DNA from 2 places in the Jeotgalicoccus sp. FSL K6-3177 genome. Region 1 is predicted to be linked to the other one. Evidence: predicted binding sites of a transcription regulator. Region 1 holds the regulator's gene; the other holds the start of a gene.
What was found. The regulator CtsR, encoded in region 1, represses protease genes until heat stress. The targets are predictions, from matches to a motif close to ATGGTCAATAAAGGTCAAACA.

Region 1 (6,362 bases):
AGTGAACCGGCAGTCTGAGCTTCCGCCCATGGAATACCCATCATGAATGCTATCGGCATGAAGATATAGCCGAGAATGTCCTGGAATGATAAGTTAGAACCCGGAATTAACAGGAACAGATTGTTTAACAGACCAATCAGGGCGATAAACCCGATAAGCATTGCACCTACGACAAGAACAATTTTTCCGCCGTCGATGATATAGTCTCCAAGAACCTGGAAGAAAGATTTTCCTTTTTCCGGGTTTGTTGAAATTTCAACATCGCCGTCAACGACTTCTTCTTCGTAAGGGTTGATGATATGCACGATGATGTAAACTCCGAACAGATTCAGTACAATAGCAATAATAACGTATTGCGGATCAAGCATTGTAAAGAATGCGCCGACGATTGACAGTGAGATTGAACTCATTGCCTGTGCCGACAGTGTATACAGACGCTGTGTCGTCATTTTAGGTAGCTGGTTTTTAAGAGAAACAAAAACTTCCGACTGGCCAAGCATCATTGATGCTGCACCATTGTACGACTCTATGTAAGGCATACCTGTAATTTTTGTCAAAAGGAAACCGATACCTTTAATAACGAACGGCAGAATTCTCGTAAATGATAAAATACCAATAATCGCAGAAATGAAGATGATAGGCACTAAAACGTTAAATAAGAATACATCTACCGCTTCGCCCTCGCTGTTGGTCATTAAGTCGCCAAAAACAAATAATCCGCCTTCTCTTGCGAAGCCCAGTAATTTATCGAACGCGTTTGCCAGCCACAGAATAAACGTCTGCCCGCCTGTAGTGCTCAAGAATAAGAATGCAGCAAGCAGTTGCAGCACAAGTAATACTAAAATGTTTTTCCAGTGCTTAAACGCAAGTTTGCGGTTGCTACTTGCAATCCAGGCCAGGAAGATGGTGAATAGTATACCGACTATTCCCATTACAATACTCATAATGAAAGCCTCCAAAAAATTGATAGATGAAATTTTACTCTATGTATATGTTTCCATTTTATTATAAAGTAAATGCCGCGTAAACGCGATACCGAATTATTATAATGCAAACGTTTGCAGAAAGAAAGGTATTTCTAAAAATATAAACAAGAGATTTGCCAAAAAAACGCACAGCCTGTATACTTTAGTCAAAGTTGGTCAGAAGGAGTGATGATATGCGTAACATGTCGGATATTATTGAGCAGTATTTAAAAGATATGATTGAACAGTCTGGCAATGAAGCCGTTGAGATTAAACGCGCGCACATCGCTGAAAAATTTGATTGTGTACCGTCACAGTTAAACTATGTCATAAAAACCCGTTTTACAAACGAACACGGATATGTAGTGGAAAGTAAACGCGGCGGGGGCGGCTACATAAGAATCACTAAGGTGGAGGTGCATTCTGAAACCGAGTACCTTGCACATCTTCAGAATTTAATCGGGGAAAACATTTCTCAGTTAAATGCAGAACATCTGGTTCAGTCTATGTATGAAAACGAAGTGATTACTTACAGAGAAGCACAAATTATAGATGCAGTGATGAAACGCGAAATTTTATCGCTTGAGCTGCCTTACAGAGATATTTTAAGAGCGAAAATTTTACGCCGTATAATTACAGCTATACTCTATGCTAAGGAGTGATGATATGAAATGTGAAATATGCAACGAGCGTGAAGCGGCAATTCATATTTCGAAAGGTTCGGGGCTCACTCACCAGGAGCAGTATTTGTGTGAACAATGCGCCAATCAATCGATGGATATAAATTATAACCAGACAGATAATCCGTTTGATATTCAAACGCTGTTAAAAATGCTTGCCGGTAATTCAAAGCGTGATCAGGCAGAAACAGAAGAGTATGCCTGCCCGACCTGTGGTGCGACACTGCAAAGTATTGTGAAGAACGGTTTATTCGGATGCAGCCACTGCTACGAGTATTTCGAACGCTATGTGCCGGAAATCGTTACACGTGTACAACTCAACCAGCAGCGTCATATTGGGAAAATACCGTCGCAGGCGCACGATACTTTAAAGTTGAAACGCGATATCGAAACGCTTGAAAGAACACTGCAGGAAAAAGTGAAAACACAGGCTTTTGAAGAAGCAGCGGTCATCCGCGATCAGATACAGGAACTGAAGGACGGTGGGGCGCATGAATAGACATACAAGTACGTGGATTCGTGATGCGGTAAATACAGAAATAGAAATGTCATCCAGAATCCGTCTCGCCCGCAATATTAAAGGCGTACCGTTCACCCATATGCTGGAAGATGATGAAGATCTCGAAGCGCTCGGAGGCCTGGTGTCAAAAATGCTGCCCGGTTACAGCCTGGCCTCTCTCGACGGTTTGTCTGCGCAAGACAGAGCGCTGCTTGTTGAGAAGCATTTAATCAGCCCCAATTTTGCGAGACGCGGTACTCGTGTATTTATTAACGGTGATGAAGATATTTCGATTATGCTCGGCGAGGAAGATCATATCCGCATACAGGCGCTGGGTACAAATACTACTCTCGAGGCGCTTTATGATAAAGCGGAATCAGTTGATGATACATTGGAAGAAAAGATAGAATATGCATTTGATGAACAGTACGGTTATTTAACAGCGTGTCCGACCAATATCGGAACCGGCATGAGAGCGTCTGTTATGCTGCATCTGCCGGCGCTCGCGGCGACGAACAAAATTCAGCGTTTTCATAATAACCTGACACGTTTCGGATTTACCCTGCGTGGTATATACGGGGAAGGTTCAGAACCGCTGGGTTCCGTCTACCAGCTTTCCAATCAGGTAACACTCGGATTCGAAGAAAGAGTCATTATTAATAATTTGAGTGAGCTGAAGAATCGCTTAATCGAAGAAGAACGTATGGCAAGACAGCATTTAATGACACTTGATACACTGGATGCAGTTAACCGTTCACTCGGCATTCTGCAACATGCTTACAAGCTGTCTTTAAAAGAAGCGTCGATGCATTTAAGCAATGTGAAACTCGGTCTTGATCTATCGTATATTGAACTTGAAAATTTTAATTTTCAAGAATGGTTTCAGCTTATACAGCCGGCCTTTGTGAAAGAACGTGTAAATACAGAAGAAGACGATTCACCTGGTATTGTCGCGGAAAGTGCGCGGGCAGCCTTAATGCGTGAATTACTAGGAGGGAAATAAATATGCTGTTTGGTAAACTAACAGAGCGTGCCCAGAAAGTACTGGCGTATGCACAGGAAGAAGCAATCACCTTAAAAAATTCTAATATCGGTACGGAGCATCTGCTGCTCGGCCTGGTCAAAGAACGAGAAGGCATCGCAGCGAAAGTTCTTGCCTCATTTAATATTGATGAACAGCGGGTTAATGAAGAAGTTCATAATTTGATTAATACGGGGACAGAAAAAGCGTCTTCGATACATTACACGCCTCGTGCTAAAAAGGTTATCGAACTGTCGATGGATGAAGCGCGCAAACTGCATCATAATTTTGTCGGTACAGAACACCTGCTGCTCGGTTTAATTCGTGAGAGCGAGGGTGTTGCAGCACGCGTACTGGCAAATCTGGATTTAAACATTACAAAAGCGCGGGCAGCTGTTATTAAAATGCTCGGCAATCCCGAATCATTCCAGTCGCACAGCAGCGTCGAAAAAGATACGAACACGCCGACGCTCGATTCGCTGGCCCGTGATTTAACGCAGATTGCGAGAGAAGAGCGTCTCGACCCGGTTATCGGCCGTGCGGACGAAATTACGCGTGTAGTGGAAATACTGAGCCGCAGAACGAAAAACAACCCGGTCTTAATCGGTGAGCCCGGCGTAGGTAAAACTGCGATTGCAGAAGGACTGGCTCAGGCTATTATCAACAATGAAATCCCTGAGAACTTAAAAGGCAAACGAGTGATGTCACTTGATATGGGTACAGTTGTTGCGGGAACTAAATACCGCGGTGAATTTGAAGAACGTATGAAAAAAGTAATGGATGAAATTCATAAAGCGGGTAACGTCGTGCTCTTTATTGATGAGTTGCACACACTGATCGGCGCCGGCGGTGCAGAAGGTGCGATTGACGCCTCAAACATTCTGAAACCAGCACTGGCCCGCGGTGAACTGCAGTGTATCGGTGCGACAACTCTCGATGAGTTCCGCAAGCACATTGAAAAAGATGCAGCGCTCGAACGCCGTTTCCAGCCTGTAATGGTTGATGAACCGAATGCTGACGATGCAGTGCTTATTCTGAAAGGATTGCGCGACCGATATGAAGCGCACCACCGTCTGACAATTACAGATGAAGCGCTTGAAGCGGCAGTACGCATGAGTGACCGTTACATTCAGGACCGCTTCCTGCCGGATAAAGCCATCGATTTAATCGATGAAGCTTCTTCCAAAGTCAGATTAAGAAGCTATGCGGCGCCGCCCGACTTAAAGGATCTCGAAACAGAGCTTGAAACTGTGAAAAAAGAAAAAGATGCGGCAGTGCAGAGCCAGGAATTTGAAGCGGCGGCGAATTACCGCGATCAGCAGACGAAAATCGAACGCCAGGTGAAAGAATGCGAGGAAAACTGGAAAAAAGAGCAGGGTGACTCGTCTCAGTCGGTAACACCGGCGGATATTGAACTTGTCGTTGCAGGTATTACAGGTATTCCGCTTGCTAAAATAGCAGAAGATGAATCGGACAGACTGTTAAATCTTGAATCGATTTTACACGAACGTGTCATCGGTCAGAACGATGCAGTCACATCTATTTCAAAAGCAGTCAGACGGGCGCGGGCAGGACTTAAAAATCCTAAACGTCCTATCGGCAGCTTTATCTTCCTCGGACCGACAGGTGTCGGGAAGACAGAACTTGCCAGAGCGCTCAGCGAAACGATGTTCGGCGAGGAAGATGCAATGATCCGGGTAGACATGAGTGAGTATATGGAGAAACACTCAGTCTCCCGGCTTGTCGGTTCACCTCCGGGTTATGTCGGCTATGATGACGGCGGTCAGCTGACGGAGAAAGTGAGAAGAAAGCCATACTCTCTTGTACTGTTTGACGAGATAGAAAAAGCGCACCCTGACGTTTTCAATATGCTGCTTCAGGTACTGGATGACGGCCGCCTGACAGATTCCAACGGCCGAACAGTCGACTTCCGCAACACGATTATCGTAATGACATCAAACGTGGGTGCACGTGAACTTCAGGATCAGAGATTCGTCGGTTTCGGCGGAGCTGCTGCAGAAAGTTACGAAAATGTACGCAGCACAATGATGAAAGAGCTTAAGAATACTTTCAGACCTGAATTTATTAATAGGGTAGACGACATCATCGTGTTCCATAAACTGGAGAAAGAGCATCTTAAAGAAATTGTCAGTCTGATGATTGACCAGCTGCGCGAACGTCTGTCCGATCAGAACATTCACATTGAAGTGACAGAAAAAGCGACTGAACGCATCGCAGAAGAAGGCTACGATCCGGAATACGGAGCGCGCCCGCTTGCGAGAAGTATTCAGAAGAATATTGAGGATACGCTCAGTGAATCGCTGCTTAGCGGTGAAAGCTTTGAAAACAAGCTGGTTACAGTAGATTATAAAAATGATGAATTTACCGTAGAGACTAAAGACAGAGCGGCTGATACAGTCGAACAACCATAAAAGAAACCCCAATCGCTCAAGAAATTGAGGATTGGGGTTTTACTTACATAAATTAAGAATGGAAAACTTCTTCTGCAAGATTAATCGCGTTGAACAGCGCACTCGCCTTGTTGACAGTTTCCTGGTATTCGCCTTCCGGAGTGGAATCGGCAACAACACCGGCGCCGGCCTGGACGCTGACTATATTGTCTTCCAAAATCATTGTCCGTATCGTAATGCATGAATCCATATTGCCGTCGAAACCGTAATACAGAATACATCCGCCGTACAAACCCCGGCTGTCGGGTTCGAGCTCGCGGATGATTTCCATGGCGCGTGTTTTCGGCGCACCGGTCAGCGTGCCTGCCGGAAATGAATTGAAGAAAGCTTCAATCGGTGAGACATCGTTTCGGAGGGTTCCATTAACAACGCTGATAATATGCATCACTTCGGAGAAGCGGCCGATTGTCATATAGCGGCTGACTTCAACGCTGTCCTTCACTGACACTTTACGAAACTCATCCAAAGCTAATTCGACGAGCATTTTATGTTCGGCAATTTCTTTTTCATCAGAGAGCAGTTCCTGTGCGATTGCTTCGTCTTCCTGCGGCGTCGCACCGCGTCTTCTCGTGCCGGCAATCGGATGAATTTCAAGTATCTTGTCTTTAACCTGCAGCTGGCGTTCGGGAGAACTGCCGATCAGCTCTGCGTTAGAGAAATTTAAATAAAACATGTAGGGCGACGGATTGATGTTTCTTAAAATCCGGTACAGCTCAAATCCCGAAC
Region 2 (6,362 bases), 1.6 Mb from region 1:
AGAAGCAGTGACGAAGCTTATGAACCGCTATGAATTAAATGCTAAATATATCGACCGGAAACGCGGCTATATTATTTATTTGAAAGAAGCTGAAAAAATTGCGGAGTTTCTGAGTTTAATCGGAGGCTACCAGGCGCTGTTAAAATTTGAGGATATACGTATCGTCAGAGACATGAGGAACTCGGTTAACCGGCTCGTAAACTGCGAAACTGCGAACTTAAACAAAACGATAAACGCAGCAATGCGCCAGGTGGAAAATATTAAATTTATCGATGCGGAAATCGGCATCGATGAACTGCCGGAGCGCTTAAGAGAAGTGGCGCGCATTCGCGTCGAACATCAGGACATGACATTAAAAGAAATCGGCGAAGCCGTATCTACCGGTACGATTTCGAAATCAGGCATCAATCACCGGCTCAGAAAGCTCGACGAAATTGCAGATAAACTGCGGAGCGGAGAAGAACTGGTATTTTAAGCAAAAAGAGGCATCCGAAAGTATTCGGATGCCTCTTTTGTCTTTGAAAGCGGCTGTGAAGCCGGCATTTACAATATATGATCTTTTTATCCGCTGTATATATTCTCCATCGCCTGTTCGAGAGTTGGATATAAATATTTAAAGTCATTGTTCATCAGTACACGGGGATGAACTTTCTGGCCTTCCGTTACAAGAAGGGCACGTTCGCCAAGGACTTTATCAATTAAATAAGCCGGCGTTTTAAAAAAGTTCGCTTTGCCGAGCACGGCACTTAATACTTTAGAAAACTCGCGCTGTCTGACCTGCACAGGGGCGGTTATATTAACCGGACCTCTGATGTTCTGATTGACACCGATAAAGAGGAGCGCATTAACGACATCATCGATATGAACCCAGGAATACCATTGTTTGCCGCTTCCGATATCACCGCCGATATTTGCTTTATACAGCTTTTCCATGGCAGGAAGGGCACCGTTGTCTTTATCAAGCACCAGGCCGAAGCGGGAAAACACAACACGAATCCCGAGGGATTCGATATTCGCTGCGGCTGCTTCCCACTGATTGACGACATCCGATAAAAAGTTCGTCGACGACAGCTGATCAAATTCATCGTACTCCACAATTTCACTTGTAGGATAGTAGCCGACAGCACTCGCATTTATAAAGGCAAGTGGCTTAATACCCGACTTTTGAAGCCAGAGGAAAAGCATACCGGTCATGTTCAGCCTGCTCGATAAGATTAAGTCTTTATAGTCTTCCGTCCATTTTTCATTCAGAGAAGCCCCTGCAAGATTATAGATCAAATCAAAACTATCGGGAAGCTCGTCAGTCCAATCCAAATTGTTAAAATTACTGTCATCGTATTTAATATAATGTATATAAGGGTGTTCGCTCGTTTGTTCCCTGCGCGTTAAAATGTAAACGTGATGGCGGTCTTTCCGGAATGCCTGTGTCAGTTTTGTACCGATAAAACCAGTGCCGCCTGTGATGAGAATGTTCAAATGCTTCGACCTCCCAATACATGTGTTTCTTTCATTTTAATTGAAAAGGGAGTTTAAGTCACGTATGTGACTTAAACTCCCTGTAATAGACTATTTTATTTTTCAGGTTCCATGACGTGGTCGATTAAACCGTATTCTTTAGCTTGTTCTGCTGTCATGAAATTATCGCGGTCAGTATCTTTTTCGATTTTTTCAAGCGGCTGTCCAGTGCGCTCTGCTAAGATCTTGTTTAATTTCTCGCGAGTTTTTAAAATGTGTTTCGCAGCAATCTCAATTTCAGTAGCCTGGCCCTGAGCTCCGCCGAGCGGCTGGTGAATCATAATTTCTGCGTTCGGAAGCGCGTGGCGTTTTCCTTTAGCACCTGCTGTTAACAGGAATGAGCCCATCGATGCTGCAAGTCCGAGACTGATTGTCTGTACATCCGGCTTAATGTGCTGGATTGTGTCGTAGATTGCCATGCCGGCAGTAACGCTGCCGCCCGGTGAGTTAATATAAAGGTAAATATCTTTTTCCGAGTCTTGTGCCTGCAGGAATAACAGCTGGCTGACTACCGAGTTTGCAACGTTATCATCGATTGCACTTCCGATCATAATGATTCTATCTTTTAAAAGTCTTGAATAAATATCGTAAGCACGTTCGCCACGATTTGTCTGTTCAATAACCGTAGGTATTAAATTCATAATATTGCCTCCTGTTTTGGTGAACTAATTTATTTTATATTATATTTATAACACATTAGTCAAATAAGGTCAAAAGAAAGAGCTTCATCTGATAACCACTTTATCATATTATTTAATTATGCAATTCGTCAATAATTAGTCTTTATTCCTGACGGTTTCCTTGCTATAATGAAATGTGCTTAATTTTTATTATTCTACCCCCGTGGTGTAATGGATAACACGTAAGATTCCGGTTCTTAAGATGGGAGTTCAATTCTTCTCGGGGGTGCTAAAAAAGAGGTGGGACAGTTGTCGGTCGAAGAACTTGAAACAGTCGACAAACCTGATGACAGTTTAGATGAAGACTTTGTCCGCAAAGTCTTCTATGTCTGTTTAAACAGCGGGAAAATCCTGCTGGAAAGCGGTGCGGAGACGTATCGTATCGAAGATACGATGATCCGCATGGCAGGCAACTACGGTATCGGTAATGTTCAGGTCTTTGTCACAACAACAGTAATTATTTTGTCGATGAATGATTACGCTTTGTCCCAGACAATCAGAATCGATGAGCGCGCAAACAATTTACAAAAAGTCGTAAATATTAATGACTTATCTAGGCGTATTACTAAAGGATTGCCCATAAGAGATGCGATTGACAGTATAGAAAATATCCATGAAACGAAAATGTTTCCTTTCTGGCTGATTGTTTTCACCGGCGGAATGGTCGCTATTATGTTCCTGCTTCTGTTTGGCGGCGTGGCGGGCGATATACCGGTCGCAGCTGCTGGCGGCATGGCGGGTGTATTGATTACAGAAAGTATTCAGCGCTATACTAAAATTAAATTTTTCAACGAATTTTTCGCAGCGTTTTTTATCGCTGTGATTTCTGTACTGTATGTAGACTACGGTCCGGGAACAGAACTCGAGACGATTATTATCGCCGCAGTCATGCCGCTCGTTCCTGGAGTGCTCATTACCAATGCGATACGGGAAATGATACGCGGACACTTGATGGCAGGCACGATGAAAGGCGCGGAGGCATCGCTTACAGCGATTGCGATCGGTGCCGGAGTCGGCCTCGTCTTCATGGCAGTCTAGGAGGGGAACAATGTTATATGCAGTTCAATTTATACTTAGTTTCTTTGCCTCTGCAGGATTCGGAATACTTTTCAATGCTCCAAGCAGGACGATATTCGCCGGCGGTTTAAGTGGAGCTTTCGGCTGGCTCGTATACTTTACCGCAACCCAGTATGAAATACAGCCGGCCATCGCATCTTTTTTAGGAGCGATTATGCTGACTGCCCTGTCGATTGCGAGTTCCCGTAAATTAAGGGCGCCGGTAATTATATTTATTACATGCGGAATTATTCCCCTCGTGCCCGGCGGTGTAGCTTACAATGCCATGCGCAGCGTAGTGCTGCAGAATTACGATATGGCGCTTGCCTACGGTTTTCAAGTAGCTCTCGTGTCGCTGGCAATTGCTATGGGGATAATTTCAACCGAGATGATAGATTCATTAATCCAGACGCTGAAACGTGAAATTAAAAATATGCGGAAGAAAGAGGCTTAACCAATGCTTAATCTTACTTATTACACACGAGATAATTGTCATTTGTGTAATGAAGGAAAACTGCAGCTCAGACTGGCATTGTCTGAACTGAGAGATAACGTAGTGAAACTGACCGAAGTGAATATCGATAGCGATGACAAACTGCAGGAAGAATACATGGTGCGCATACCCGTTTTAAGCGACGGAGGCAAAGTGATTCAAGAAGGCGTTTTAGATTTTGTAACTATATATGATTACGTAAAAGATAATTATAAATAATGATAACCGGGAAGCGGCGGACTTAAAATGTCTGCCGCTTTTTTAATGCAGCTGCTCTTAAAATATTTTTAATGTTTTAATAAGCGAGCGACATATGTATAATTAAAATGAATATAAATTTGGAGGCGCATCCATGAAGAAGACTCTGGAAGATGTTGAATTAAAAGGCAAAAAGGTATTAATACGGGCAGATTTTAATGTACCGATGAAAAATGGACAGATTACGGATGATACCCGTATTAAAGCTGCTGTAAAAACAATTTCTTACGTTTTGGCTAAGGGCGGAAAAGTAATTTTATTTTCGCACCTTGGACGAATTAAAACTAAAGAGGACAAACGTGAATATTCTCTTGCTCCGGTTGCTGACTACTTAAGCGACCTGATAGGTAAAGAAGTGCTGTTCAGCGATAAAACACGCGGCAAGGATTTGGAAGAAGGTATTGCCGGAATGAAGAATGGAGAGATTCTCCTCGTTCAAAATACACGCTATGAAGATCAGCACGGCTCAAAAGAAAGTAAAAACGATCCGGTGCTCGGCAAGTATTGGGCATCGCTCGGCGATATCTTCGTCAATGATGCATTTGGCACAGCTCACCGCGAGCATGCGTCAAACGTCGGAATCAGCGAGCATCTGCCCACTGTATCCGGATTTCTAATGCAGAAGGAAATCGAATTTCTCGGCGGTGCAGTCGATCAGCCGAAATCACCGTTCGTGGCCATCCTCGGCGGAGCGAAGGTATCCGACAAAATTAACGTAATTGATAACCTGCTGAATAAGGCTGATAAAATTCTTATCGGCGGCGGGATGGCAAATACATTCCTGAAAGCACAGGGACATTCAATCGGAAAATCATTAATTGAAGAAGATAATATTAAAATTGCTGAAGAGCTGCTGAAAAAAGCGGACGGGAAATTAGTGCTGCCTGTCGATGTTGTTGCAGCTTCAGAATTTTCAAATGAAGCGGAACACCGCACTGTACCGGTCGAAGAAATTCCGAAGGATATGATGGCTCTTGATATCGGCGGGGAAACGGTTAAATTATACGAGAAAACACTCAAAGATGCGAAAACAGTTGTCTGGAATGGACCGATGGGCGTTTTTGAAATGTCCAATTTTGCAGCGGGGACAGTCGGTGTCTGCCAGGCGATTGCGAATCTTGAAGATGCGGTTACTATTATCGGCGGCGGCGATTCGGCCAGTGCTGCGCAGGTTCTTGGATTTGCTGATAAATTCAGCCATATTTCAACCGGCGGCGGCGCATCGTTAGAGTATTTAGAAGGTAAGGAATTGCCGGGACTGAAGGCAATTGATAATGCTGAGGAGGAGTAAGTCATATGCGGACACCATTAATTGCGGGTAATTGGAAAATGAATATGACAGTTCAGGAAGCAGGAGCTTTTGCCGATGAACTGTTAAAAAACAATCTTAAAGAAGGTGTTGAAGCGGCGATTTGTGCGCCCTTTATCGACCTGCCGGTACTCGCCGGGAAATTTAAAGAGACGGATATTAAAATCGGTGCACAAAATGTGTACTATGAAAAAAGCGGTGCTTTTACAGGGGAAATCTCCGCGCCTATGCTTCGTGAACTTGGGGTGCACTACGTTATTACAGGACATTCCGAACGCCGCGAGCTGTTCGGAGAAACTGACAGCGACGTAAACAAAAAGTCGCGTGCTGTACTTGAAGCGGGTATGACACCGATTATCTGTGTCGGTGAGACTGAAGAAGAGCGCGAGAGCGGAGAGTATACAGCAAAAGTTGCAGGACAGGTGACAGCAGCGCTTGAAGGGATTTCACCTGAATCAGCAGGCGGGCTCGTTATCGCTTATGAACCGATTTGGGCGATCGGCACTGGAAAAAGTGCAACGAGCGACGATGCTGATGCGATGTGCCGTTCAATCAGAAGCGAAGTTGAAAAACTTTATGATGAGAACACAGCAGACCGCGTGCGTATTTTGTACGGCGGTTCTGTTAAACCTGCAACAATCGAAGAGCTGATGTCAAAAAGTGATGTGGACGGCGCCTTAGTCGGCGGTGCTTCACTGAAGGCTGAAGATTATATAGCGCTGATTGCTGGAGCAGCCCAATGACTAAACCTGCTGCTTTAATTATTCTTGACGGTTTTGCAGAACGCGATGAGACTTTCGGCAACGCGATTGCACATGCAGATATGCCGAATTTTAACAGATATAAAGATGAGTTCCCGCACGCAAGTTTAAGCGCATGCGGTCTCGATGTGGGCTTACCCGAAGGACAGATGGGAAACTCCGAAGTCGGGCATTTAAATATCGGTGCAGGGCGCGTTGTGTATCAGAGCTTAACACGTATTAATAAAGCGATTAAAGATGGCGATTTTCATGAAAATGAAGTGCTTTTAAGTGCACTGAAACATGCCAAA

Region 2: clpP (ATP-dependent Clp endopeptidase proteolytic subunit ClpP) is a predicted target of CtsR. The motif match lies at 2,212-2,232, and genes of this name have one in related genera.

The regions. Positions count from the first base shown of each region.
Region 1 covers NZ_JBBOSK010000001.1:2,230,410-2,236,771, reverse strand. The annotation lists gene MHH58_RS11415 (NupC/NupG family nucleoside CNT transporter) at 1-944, opposite strand, end outside; gene MHH58_RS11410 (CtsR family transcriptional regulator) at 1,160-1,627, shown strand; gene MHH58_RS11405 (UvrB/UvrC motif-containing protein) at 1,632-2,144, shown strand; gene MHH58_RS11400 (protein arginine kinase) at 2,137-3,147, shown strand; gene MHH58_RS11395 (ATP-dependent Clp protease ATP-binding subunit) at 3,150-5,597, shown strand; gene MHH58_RS11390 (anthranilate synthase component I family protein) at 5,650-6,362, opposite strand, start outside.
Region 2 covers NZ_JBBOSK010000001.1:646,885-653,246, forward strand. The annotation lists gene whiA (DNA-binding protein WhiA) at 1-475, shown strand, start outside; gene MHH58_RS03280 (TIGR01777 family oxidoreductase) at 562-1,476, opposite strand; gene clpP (ATP-dependent Clp endopeptidase proteolytic subunit ClpP) at 1,572-2,156, opposite strand; tRNA gene MHH58_RS03290 (tRNA-Arg) at 2,353-2,424, shown strand; gene MHH58_RS03295 (threonine/serine exporter family protein) at 2,436-3,233, shown strand; gene MHH58_RS03300 (threonine/serine exporter family protein) at 3,244-3,705, shown strand; gene MHH58_RS03305 (glutaredoxin family protein) at 3,709-3,963, shown strand; gene MHH58_RS03310 (phosphoglycerate kinase) at 4,097-5,293, shown strand; gene tpiA (triose-phosphate isomerase) at 5,299-6,054, shown strand; gene gpmI (2,3-bisphosphoglycerate-independent phosphoglycerate mutase) at 6,051-6,362, shown strand, end outside.